Halorhodospira halophila: one gene and its partner. The protein of the gene in region 2 binds, or shares a complex with, the protein of the main gene of each other region. Links are inferred from orthologs where the notes say so. Each region holds a gene or a part of one and is shown on either strand. Other genes may lie near its edges.

What was found. Proteins that work in one complex are often made in the same cells at the same time.
Region 1: the proteins of uvrA (region 2) and mfd are in contact, whole or in part, in a crystal structure (PDB 4DFC), measured with the Escherichia coli proteins. The link is inferred for Halorhodospira halophila from one-to-one orthologs.

The regions. Positions count from the first base shown.
Region 1 is NZ_NHSN01000001.1:32,647-38,276, forward strand. Bases 1,590-5,630 are described here. They hold mfd (transcription-repair coupling factor), read right to left. Parts: upstream 5,234-5,630; coding sequence 1,790-5,233; downstream 1,590-1,789. Other genes in these bases: CCR79_RS00150 (CsiV family protein), read right to left, coding at 1,590-1,700; CCR79_RS00160 (DUF4870 family protein), read right to left, coding at 5,238-5,624. Outside these bases: CCR79_RS00140 (hypoxanthine-guanine phosphoribosyltransferase), read left to right, coding at 1-196; CCR79_RS00145 (S-methyl-5'-thioinosine phosphorylase), read left to right, coding at 196-927; more of CCR79_RS00150, read right to left, coding at 999-1,589. UniProt on the Escherichia coli protein: Couples transcription and DNA repair by recognizing RNA polymerase (RNAP) stalled at DNA lesions. Mediates ATP-dependent release of RNAP and its truncated transcript from the DNA, and recruitment of nucleotide excision repair machinery to the damaged site.
Region 2 is NZ_NHSN01000029.1:5,451-11,139, reverse strand. What follows is about bases 1-3,382. They hold uvrA (excinuclease ABC subunit UvrA), read right to left. Parts: upstream 3,024-3,382; coding sequence 201-3,023; downstream 1-200. Other genes in these bases: ssb (single-stranded DNA-binding protein), read left to right, coding at 3,252-3,382; CCR79_RS11620 (heavy metal translocating P-type ATPase), read left to right, coding at 1-190. In the rest of the region: more of ssb, read left to right, coding at 3,383-3,734; CCR79_RS11605 (hypothetical protein), read right to left, coding at 3,904-4,428; CCR79_RS11600 (hypothetical protein), read left to right, coding at 4,614-5,066; CCR79_RS11595 (methyltransferase), read left to right, coding at 5,156-5,689. UniProt on the Escherichia coli protein: The UvrABC repair system catalyzes the recognition and processing of DNA lesions. UvrA is an ATPase and a DNA-binding protein. A damage recognition complex composed of 2 UvrA and 2 UvrB subunits scans DNA for abnormalities.

The DNA of each region.
Region 1 (5,630 bases), on a different replicon or contig from region 2:
CGATAAGCGCCACGATCGCAAGTTCGAGGGGCTGTGCGCCGACTACGTCGGGCTCGAAGTGGAGGACCGCTACGTCTTCGGCGCCGGGATGGACTGCCGGGGGCTGGGGCGCAACGCCGATGGCATCTACGCCATCGATGCCCGCACCGAGCAGGCCGCAAGGTCGCAACAGGAACCGGATACGGAGGAGCGTTGATGAGTGTTGGCATTATCGGCGGGACCGGGCTGACCTCCCTCGAGGGGCTGGAAATCACCCGTCGCGAGGTGGTCCGGACTCCGTTCGGCGAGCCATCGGCGCCATTGATCCACGGCACATTCCGTGGCCACGATGTCACCTTCTTGGCGCGCCACGGCCACAGCCACAATATCCCGCCGCACCAGGTCAACTATCGCGCCAACATCTGGGCCCTGCGTCACGTCGGCGTCGACCGGGTGATCGCCGTCGCGGCGGTCGGTGGCCTGGGGGAGGAGTACGCGCCGCGCCGGGTCGCGATCCCGGATCAGATCATCGACTACACGCACTCGCGTATCGCCACCTTTTACCACCAGGATCTGGATCACGTTACCCACATCGATTTCACCTATCCCTACGACGGCACTGTGCGGGAGTGGCTGCTCGGCGCCGCGCGCGAGGCCGGCGTCGATGCGATCGATGGCGGCACCTACGGCGCCACCCAGGGGCCGCGCCTGGAGACGGCTGCGGAGATCCGCCGCATGCGCCGGGACGGCTGCGATCTGGTGGGGATGACCGGCATGCCGGAGGCGGCGTTGGCGCGCGAGGCCGAGTTGCGCTACGCCCACTGCGCCGTGGTGGCCAATTGGGCCGCCGGCATGGGCGACGGGGCGGAGCTGTCCATGGACGAGATCCGCGATCACCTCCTCCACGGCATGGAGGCGGTGCGCAGGATCATCGCGGCGCTGAGCTAGACGACCGGCCCAGACGGAAGCCGGCGACGCGCAACGCGTCGCCGGTCGGCCCCCGAACGGGGCGCCTTCGGTCAGCCGTCGGGCGGTTGGTCGGCTGGGTGGATGATGATGAGTACGCCCAGAGCTGGATGGTCCAGGTAATGGAGCTCGCCGCTGCGCATGCGGCGGTTTTCTTGCATACGGTGGAGCGGGGCCCGAATCTGCTCGGCCTCATCGATCTCCCGCCCGACCGCTCGCCAGTGCAGACGCAGATCGACTGCGGCGTGGAGGAAGCGCTCCCGATAGATGCGGATCAGCCCGAAGGCCGGGGGCTGATACTGTGGGTCGCGGAGTTCCTGGTTCCGGGCCTCGGCCTCGGTGGGCGGCGTCCAGTGGTAGGGCACAGGGACCGCTACGGCCCGGTCCCGCCCGACGCCCGGCTGCAGCCAGGCGAGGTGGTACAGCGGCTGGTAGGCGTCGGATCGGGTCAGGGCTCCCCAGTGGGCGGTTAACCGCCGCCGCTCGGCGGGCAGGCAGTGTAGGCGGGTCTCTTGGGCGTCCAGATCGTCGGTCTCGATTTCGGCCGAGGCCGGGTCGTCCTCGATGCCGAGTTCCCGCCGGCTCGCCTGGTCGCTTCCACATCCGGCCGGAATCTGCCAGAGCGGGTAATGGGGGAGGTCGGCGCGGGTTGGCCAGCGCTCGGCGTGGCGCCCGCCCTGTTCCCACTGCCGGAAGACGATGACCTCCACCTCGTACCATTCATCCGCCTCGGCCGCCTGTGCCGACACGGACACGCCCGCGCCCCCGGTGAGCAGAAGCGTCGCGCTCAGTACCACGCCCGCAAGCCCGCGACGCGGTCTCCGCGTGCCGGGAGTCACCCCTCTCATCCTGCCACCTCCTCGCTGGCGTGAAGCCTCTCCAGAAGTCGCTCGATCACTTCGAAGCGGGTCTGCTCATCGCTGAGATCGGCACGGACGTGGAGACGCTGCTGCCCGTCCAGGCGGTACTTGTCGGGCTCCTGCTGAACCATCTGAACCAGGCGAGCCGGATCGATTTGGGGCTGTGGGCCGAACTGGATGGTCCCGCCGGAGGGGCCGGCCTCGATCTTGCGAATGCCCAGCGCCTCGGCCCGAAGCTTGAGGGCGGCCGTCCGGAAGAGGTTGCGTGCTGCATCGGGCAGCAGGCCGAAGCGGTCGATCATCTCCACCTGGAGCTCTTCGAGGTCGGCGTCGCTGCGGGCGCTGCTGATCCGCTTGTACTGCACCAGGCGGGTGTGGACATCCGGCAGGTAGTCGGCCGGGAGCAGGGCGGAAAGGCGCAGGTCCACCTCCACACCGCTCTCCAGCTCGGCCTCCGGTGCCGGATCGCGTCCGGCCTTGAGATCCTTGACCGCCCGCTCGAGGAGCTGACTGTACAGCGTGAACCCGACCTCCTGGATCTGTCCGCTCTGCTCATCGCCGAGCAGCTCACCGGCGCCGCGGATCTCCAAGTCGTGGGAGGCAAGCGCGAAACCGACGCCGAGGTCCTCGAGCTGAGAGATAGCCTCCAGACGCTTGAGCGCGTCGGCGGTCATCGCGCTCGGCGGCGGCGCGAGCAGATAGGCGTAGGCCCGGTGGTGGGAGCGCCCGACGCGGCCGCGAAGCTGGTGCAACTGGGCGAGCCCAAAACGATCGGCCCGATGGATAATGATCGTATTGGCGGTGGGGATATCGATCCCCGATTCGATGATCGTGGTACACACCAGGATATCGAAGCGTTGGTGGTAGAAGTCGAGCATCACCTGCTCGAGTTCCCGCTCGCGCATCTGGCCGTGGGCAACACCGATCCGCGCTTCCGGCATCAGCTCACGCAGATGGTTGGCGGTGCGATCGATCGTCTTGACGTCGTTGTAGAGGAAATAGGCCTGCCCGCCCCGCTGGAGTTCCCGCTGGCAGGCCTCGCGGATGAGGCCGTCGTTCCATTCGTGGACAAAGGTCTTCACCGCCAGGCGTCGCTCCGGCGGCGTGGCGATGATCGACAGGTCCCGGATACCCGCCAGGGACATGTTTAGGGTGCGCGGGATGGGCGTGGCGGTCAGGGTCAGGACATCGACCTCGGCGCGGAGGCGCTTGAGCCGTTCCTTCTGCCGGACGCCGAAGCGCTGCTCCTCGTCGATGATCACCAGCCCCAGGTTCTTGAACTGGATCTCGCTGCCGAGCAGCTTGTGGGTGCCGATGACGATGTCGGCTTGTCCGTTGGCGATCCGATCCAGGGCCTGCTCGTTGCCCTTCTTGCCCGTGAAGCGCGACAGCGACTCGATGCGCACGGGCCAGTCGGCGAAGCGGTCGGCGAAGTTCTGGTAGTGCTGCTGCGCCAGCAGGGTCGTCGGCACCAGCATGGCCACCTGGCGCCCGGCCTGCACACCGGCGAAGGCGGCCCGCATGGCCACCTCGGTCTTGCCGAAGCCGACATCGCCGCAGACCACCCGGTCCATGGGCTGATCCGAGCGCAGATCCTGAAGGACCGCCTGGATGGCCGCTTGTTGGTCCGGTGTCTCTTCGAAGGGGAAGGCGGCGGCGAAGGCCTCATAGGCCTCGTCGTCGAACAGACAGGCATCGCCGGCCCGGGCCTGACGCCGCGCGTAGAGGTCGAGCAACTCGGCGGCCACGTCGCGGGCGCGCTTGGCCGCCCGGCGCCGCGCCTTATCCCACTGATCGCTGCCCAGGCGGTGCTGCGGGGCCTCATCGGCGTCGGCCCCGGTGTAGCGCGAGATCCGATCCAGCGCGGAAACCGGGACGTAGAGCTTGTCGCCGCCCGCGTACTCGAGGGTGAGGAATTCGGTGGTAACGTCCCCGACGGTGAGGCTCTGCAGGCCGACATAGCGGCCGACCCCGTGGTCCTCGTGGACCACCGGGGCGCCCTCGTGCAGGTCGGAGAGGTCGCGGATCACCGCCGCGGGGTCGGTGGAGGCACTGGAGCGCCGGCGCCGGCTTTGCCGGGCGCGCTCGCCGTAGAGCGCGCTCTCCGGAATGATAGCCATCCCGTCAATGCGCGCGCCGCTCTCCAGCGGGGCGACGGTGATCGCCGCCGTCGCGTCGCCGTCGAGGAATTCGCGCCAGCCACGCACCGGCTCAGCCTCGATGCCGGCTCGGGTCAGCCGTTCCTGCAGCCCCTGGCGGCGTCCGGCGCTCTCGGCAGTGAACAGGACCCGTCCGTTGTGTCCGGCGTGGAAGTCCTCGAGCCGTTCCAGTGGTCTTTCCGCCTGGGGCCGGGCGGCCAGCTCGGGCAGGGCGCTGACTTCGGCCTCGGCGCCGCGCCCGGGTTCGGTGTGCAGCGCCACCTGGGGGCAGCGGTTGAGGCCGGCGCGTAGCTCGTCCCCGTCGAGGAAGACTCGACGGGGCGGCAGTGGGGGACGGTCCATATCGCCAGTGCGCTGCTCGTAACGGTCCTGAACCTGCCGCCAGAAGCTGTCCGCCGCTTCGTCGACCCCCTCCAGACGCACAGACAGGGTCCCTTCCGGCAGGTAGTCGAACAGCGTGGCCGTCTCCTCGAAGAAGAGCGGCAGGTAGTACTCGATCCCCCCGGGGATGCGGCCCTCGCTGACGGCGCGATAGAGGAAGCTGCGCCCCGGATCGCCCTCGAACTCGGCCCGGAATGCCTGTCTGAAGCGGGTGACCCCGTCCTCGTCGGTGGGGAACTCCCGGCCCGGCAGTAGCTCGATGGCGTCGACCTTCTCGGTGGTGCGCTGGGTCTCGGGATCGAAGCGGCGCAGGCTCTCGACCTCGTCGTCGAACAGGTCGATGCGATAGGGCGTTTCGCCTCCCATCGGGAAGAGATCGAGTAGGGCGCCCCGGACCGCGAATTCACCGTGTTCGCCGACCTCGGGGACGCATCGGTAGCCGGCGGCCTCCAGACGTCGGCGCATGGATTCGATCTCCAGCTGGTCGCCGGGACGCAGCATCAGCGATCGACCCTCGAGCCAGCCGCGCGGCGGCAGGCGATGCATGAGGGTTGCCACCGGAACCACCAGAACGCCGCGGTCCATCCCCGGCAGGCGGTAGAGCCCGAGCAGACGCTCCGAGATGATGTCCTGATGCGGGGAGAAGACGTCGTAGGGCAGGGTTTCCCAGTCCGGAAAGCCGAGCACGGACGCGTCGTCTCCCAGGAAAAAACCGAGCGCCTCTTGCAGGGCGGCGGCCTGCTGCGGCGTTCCGGTAACTGCGATGACTGGTCCGTCATGCTGCCGGGCGGCTTCCGCGATGGCTAGCGGCTGGGCCGCGCCGAGCAGCCCGGACCAGTCCCGCCGCTCGGCGGGGCGTCGGGGTAGGGGCAGATCGCCGAGCAACACGCCGCTAACCGCTCCGGCTCCAGCCGAACAGCCAGGTCTCGGGGTCGGGGATCGGCTCCCGCGCATTGAGCTGACGCATGCCGTAGATACAGCGTACGAGCAGCCAGATGGTCAGGAACACGCCGAGCAGGAAACCGAGGCCGTAAAGGGGCATGGTGATGATGGCCACTGCGAAGATCAGCAGACCGATCCAGAAGGTGTTGATCTGGAATTGGTAGTGGCTCTGGACCCAAGGCGCTGCGTCACGGCGCTGCATATAGGCGATGATCACCCCGATGACCGCCGTCAGGCCGATGAACAGACTACCCAGGTGAAGGATGTAGACCGCCCACGGGGCGACGCCGGGGGGCGTGTCGGCGGGCGGCTGCTGGCCGTTTTCCGTCTCTTGCATCGGTTC
Region 2 (5,689 bases):
CTACAACGTGACCCTGATGCCGGTGGCCGCGGGGGCGCTGTACCCGTTCTTCGGTGTGCTCCTCTCGCCGATGATGGCCGCCGGGGCGATGAGCCTCTCGAGCCTGCTGGTGGTGACCAACAGTCTGCGGTTGCGCCGGACGGTGCTGCCCGGCGGAGGGCTGGAGCCGGCGCCGGCGCCGGGGCGCTGAGCCGGGCCGCTCAGCCGCCGAGCAGCGGGCCCAGGTAGGCGGCGGTGTGGGATGCCTCTGCGGTGGCGACGGTCTCCGGCGGGCCGGCCGCCAAGACCTGCCCGCCGCCGTCGCCCCCCTCCGGGCCGAGGTCGATGATCCAGTCCGCGCAGCGCATGATGTCCAGATCGTGCTCGACCACCACCACTGTGTTGCCGTGGTCGCAAAGGCGCTGGAGCACCGCCAGCAGCTGCTCCACGTCGGCGAAGTGCAGCCCGGTGGTCGGCTCGTCGAGGATGTAGAGGTTGCGGCCGTGCTCGCGCCGGGAGAGCTCCCGGGCCAGCTTCACGCGCTGCGCCTCGCCGCCGGAGAGGGTCGTCGCGCTCTGCCCCAGGCGCAGGTAGCCCAGGCCCACCTCGCGCAGGGTTTCAAGCTTGCGCCGGATGCCGGGGACCGCCTCGAAGAAGTCGTGGGCCTGGTCCACGGTCATCTCCAAGACCTCGTGGATGGTGTAGCCGCGGTAGCGGATCTCCAGGGTCTCGCGATTGAAGCGGGTGCCGTGGCAACTATCGCAGGCTACGTAGAGATCCGGCAGCAGGTGCATCTCGACGCGCACCACGCCCTCACCCTGGCACGCCTCGCAGCGCCCGCCCTGGACGTTGAACGAGAAGCGCCCCGGCTTGTAGCCACGGGCCCGTGCCTCGGGCGTGGCCGCGAAGAGCTCGCGCACCGGGCCGAAGACCCCGGTGTAGGTCGCCGGATTGGAGCGCGGCGTCCGGCCGATGGGGCTCTGGTCGATATCCACCACCTTCTCGAAGTGCTCAAGCCCTTGGAGGCCGTCGTGCTCCGCAGGGCTGGTCTGGGCGCCGTTGAGATCGCGGGCGGCGCTGCGGTAGAGGGTGTCGTTGATCAGCGTCGACTTGCCGGAACCGGACACCCCGGTTACGCAGGTCAGCAGGCCCACGGGGATTTCGGCGCTCACGTCCTGCAGGTTGTGGCCGCGGGCGCCGGTGATCCGCACCCAGCGTTCGTCCTCCGGCGGTCGCCGGCGCTGCGGCAGCGGGATGCTGCGCCGGCCGCTGAGGAAGGCACCGGTGACCGAATCCGGGTGCTCGGCGACCGCCTGTGGCGGGCCCGCGGCCACGACCGTGCCACCGTGGACGCCCGCTCCGGGCCCCATGTCGATGATGTGATCGGCGGCGCGCATGGCATCCTGCTCGTGCTCGACCACGATGACGCTGTTGCCCAGATCGCGGAGCCGGCGCAGGGTGTCGAGTAGCCTGCCGTGGTCACGGGGGTGGAGCCCGATGGAGGGTTCGTCGAGGACGTAGAGCACTCCCACCAGGCCGGCGCCGATCTGGCTGGCCAAGCGGATGCGCTGGGCCTCCCCGCCGGATAGCGTTTCCGCCGCCCGGTCGAGGGTCAGGTAGCCCAGCCCCACATCCTCCAGGAACCCGAGACGCTGCCGGATCTCCTCGAGGATTGGCCGGGCGATGGCCCCGCGGGCGCCCTCCGGCTCCAGGGCCCGCGCACGCTCGCGGGCAACATGGATCGGCAGCGCCGCGATCTCTGGCAGGTTGTAGCCCTCCACCCGCACGTTCCGGGCGCGCTTGTTGAGCCGTCCGCCGCGGCACTCCGGGCAGGTGCGTTGCGCCATGAAGCGGCCCAGCTCTTCTCGCACCGTGGCGGAGTCGGCCTCGCGGAAGCGTCGCTCCAGGTTGGGGATGACACCTTCGAAGGGGTGGACCCGCTCCGTGTGACCGTTGCGGCCGGGGTAGCGGAAGGTGATCGGCTCGTCCCCCGAGCCGTAGAGGATGCAGTCCCGGGTCGGCTCCGGCAGTTCGGCCCACGGGGTCTCGAGGCTGAATCCGTAGTGCGCGGCCAGCCCCTCCAGGATGGCGAAGTAGTAGAGGTTGCGCCGGTCCCACCCGCGGATCGCTCCTTCGGCGGGCGTGAGCTGGGGGCGGCTGACCACCCGCTCCGGGTCGAAGAAGTGCTGTGTCCCCAGGCCGTCGCAGGTCGGGCAGGCGCCTTCCGGGTTGTTGAACGAGAACATGCGCGGCTCCAGCGGCTCCACCGCGTGGCCGCACTGCGGGCAGGCCGGCTGCGCGGAGAAGGCCAGCGGCTCGCGCTCGGGCGCGTCCATCCAGGCGGCCCGTACGACGCCTTCGCCGATGCGAAGCGCCGTCTCGATGGAGTCGGCCAGCCGCCCGGCCAGGTCGTCGCGCACGCGGAAGCGGTCGATCACCGCCTCGATGTCGTGCTTGCAGTCCCCATCGAGCTGGGGTAACGGGTCGAGCTCGACGACCCGGCCGTCGATCCGCACGCGGATGTAGCCCTGGCTGCGCAGCTGTTCCAGCGTGCGCTGCTGTTCGTCCGGGTGCCAGTCGGCTGCCGGGGCGAGCAGCATCATCTTGGTGCCCGCGGGCTCGGCGAGGATGCGATCGACCATCTCCGAGACGCTGCTCGCCTCCAGCGCCACCTGGTGCTCGGGGCAGTAGGGGGTGCCGGCGCGGGCGAAGAGCAGGCGCAGGTAGTCGTGGATCTCGGTGACGGTGCCCACCGTGGAACGGGGGTTGTGGGACGCCGACTTCTGCTCCACGGAGATCGCCGGGGAGAGACCCTCGATGTGGTCCACGTCGGGCTTGTCCATCATCGACAGGAACTGCCGCGCATAGGCCGAGAGGGACTCGACGTAGCGCCGTTGCCCTTCGGCGTACAGGGTGTCGAAGGCCAGCGACGACTTCCCGGAACCCGAGGGCCCGGTGATCACCACCAGGCGGTTGCGCGGGATGTCGATATCCAGGTTATCGAGGTTGTGGGTGCGGGCGCCGCGGATGCGGATATGGTCCATGCTGCTCTCGACGCGGGATAGCGGGCGAACCCTCTACGGTATCGCGCCGCCGGCATCCTGTCAGGTTGCCGGTGCCAAGGGGGTCGGTTTCGCCGCGCCGGCAAAACCTTTACATTGAGGCCACCTGCGGGGTGACGCACAGGGAGGGTGTGCACCCTGCTCGCCCGACCGCCCAGCGGTTCTCGATCCCACTGTTCAGTAAAGCATTTTTTTTGGAGGAGCACGGCCATGGCCAGCAGAGGTGTCAACAAGGTCATCTTGATCGGCAACCTGGGGAGGGACCCCGAGGTTCGATATACCGCGTCGGGTAGCGCGGTGGCCAATCTCGCCCTGGCAACCTCGGATACCTGGCGCGACCGTCAGACCGGTGAGCAGCAGGAGCGCACCGAGTGGCATCGCGTGGTCATGTTCAACCGGCTTGGCGAGATCGCCGGCGAGTATCTGCGCAAGGGCAGCAAGGTCTATATCGAGGGGCGCCTGCAGACGCGCAAGTGGCAGGATCAGAATGGCCAGGACCGCTACACCACGGAGATCGTCGCCAACGAGATGCAGATGCTCGACAGCCGAAGCGGCGGTGGTGGTGCCCCGATGGGCGGCGGCGAGCAGCGCCCGGCCCAGGCCCCAGCGGGGGATGCCGGCGGCGGCAGCGGCGGTAGCGGCGGCGGCATGCAGGAGGCGCCGGCGGATTTCGACGACGACATCCCGTTTTGAAGGACATGCGCCAAGACTCGTAAAGATTCTTGGGATCTCTAGGCTGGGGCGTCCGCGTAGCGCGGGCGCTCAGCCTCTGCCTACCCCGCTTTCGAGCGTCAACAACGGTCTTAGTTGATAGCCCCGGGTTCTCTCGCCCGCGTTGCCGGGCGTGCGGTGCAGGCCCCGCTTACTGGCCGGATTCCGTCAGGGACAAGGTGACCAGCAGCTGGCGCTTCGCGGCGTCCGTGCGTACCTCCGTGACACAGACCCGGTTGAAGACGCCTGTGGGCAGCGGGCCGGACCACTCCTGCTGATCGAGCCACCGGTGGATGTGCACGCGGGCCCGGGTGCCGATGATCTCCATCTCGGGCATGCGGCCGAGCGCCTTCAGGACGAAGGGGGCAGCGAAGAAGGGCGTGGTGCGCTCGAGGTGCAGCTCTACGCAGGGACCGGCGGTCCCCGGCGGTGGCGCCACGGCGATGAAGGTCACCGAGAAGGGGATCCACACCCCCTTCCTTTTCTCGCCGCTGACCACGATGCGCCCACCTTGGCGGATGCGCAGGGCCAGGTGGCGTAGGCTGGGGTCCCGGACCCCGGTGACCGTGCGCGCCATGGCGCGCTCCGGGATGGGGACGCAGACGCTACGCTGGCGCAGCCGCTCCACGATGCGCGAACCGGTCCGGATCAGCTCCTCGGGGTGCAGGTGTTCCATCCTCGCTCCTGGCGGCTCGGGTTGGCCGGCGGGGTTCCGTCCCGCGGGCCGGGCCAGTATGCCACTACGCTAGGGGGTGGCGGCGAGCCGTGCGCCTTTGGCTCGGCTGTCGGATGCGCGTCGCCGGTGCGATCCTGGGCGATCACGCATCGGTACGGGTTTGGGTTCCTCTGGAGGAGATGAGCATGAAGCGGTGCATTCGCTGGTCCGTTTTGATCCTGGTCCTGGCGCTGCTGGCCGCCGGTTGCGAGCGCGGCCAGTCCGGCCCCACCGAGCAGGAGGTTCGCGAGCTGCTGTTCGAGGACGACTCCGAGCTCTACCTCGGCGACGTGAAGGTCTTCGAGTTGGTGGACTTCGAGCTGGTCTCCACCCACGAGCGCGACGACGGCTCCTACCTGATCCGCGTGCGCAAGGAGGTGGCCATCACCGAGGATGGTGTCGAGTTGTTGCGCGATCCCGGGGCCTTCGGCGACCGGGCCTTCAGTACCGATACGCCGCTGGACAGCCTGGAGATGGTCCTCTCGCTGTGGGGGTTCGCCCTGCGCCAGGCCGGCCAGGTGGAGCCGGGCAGCACCATGGAGCACAAGGACGAGCTGGAACTGGTGCGGACGGATCAGGGCGAGTGGCGGATCTGGTAGGATCCCGGGCGGTCGGCGCGGCGGTCCGGTACGGGCGCTCGCCGGCCCGCAGCAGTCAGCCGCCACCCGTGAGGCCCCCCATGCGAGGCATCCGCAGTGCCGTTTACGACGCCTTGATCCTCCGGCTTACCGCCCGCTGGTACGCGGCGGTGCTTGAGCAGCTGCCGGCGGGGGCGCATGTGTTGGATGTCGGCGTCGGGACGGCAGGCGCCTTGCTGGCCAACGCCGGGCAGTTGCGCGAGCGGGATCTGCGGGTGACCGGGGTCGATATCGACGGCGACTACATCGAGCGGGCCCGCCGCCGGGTTGCCGCCTCCGCGGTGGCCGATCGGGTCACGCTTCGCCACGAGTCCGTCTACGACCATCATGGCGGGCCCTACGACGCGGTCTACTTCTCGGCCAGCTTCATGCTCCTGCCGGAGCCGGAGCGGGCCCTGCGCCACGGCTGCAAGCTCCTGCGTCCGGGAGGACGCCTGGTGTTCACCCAGACCATCCAGCGGCGGCGTGCTCCGTGGCTCGAGCGCCTCAAGCCCATGCTCAGGCGCCTGACCAGCATCGATTTCGGGCGCGTGACTTATGAGGAGCCGTTCCGGGCCCAGCTTCGGGCCGCTGGCCTCGAGCTG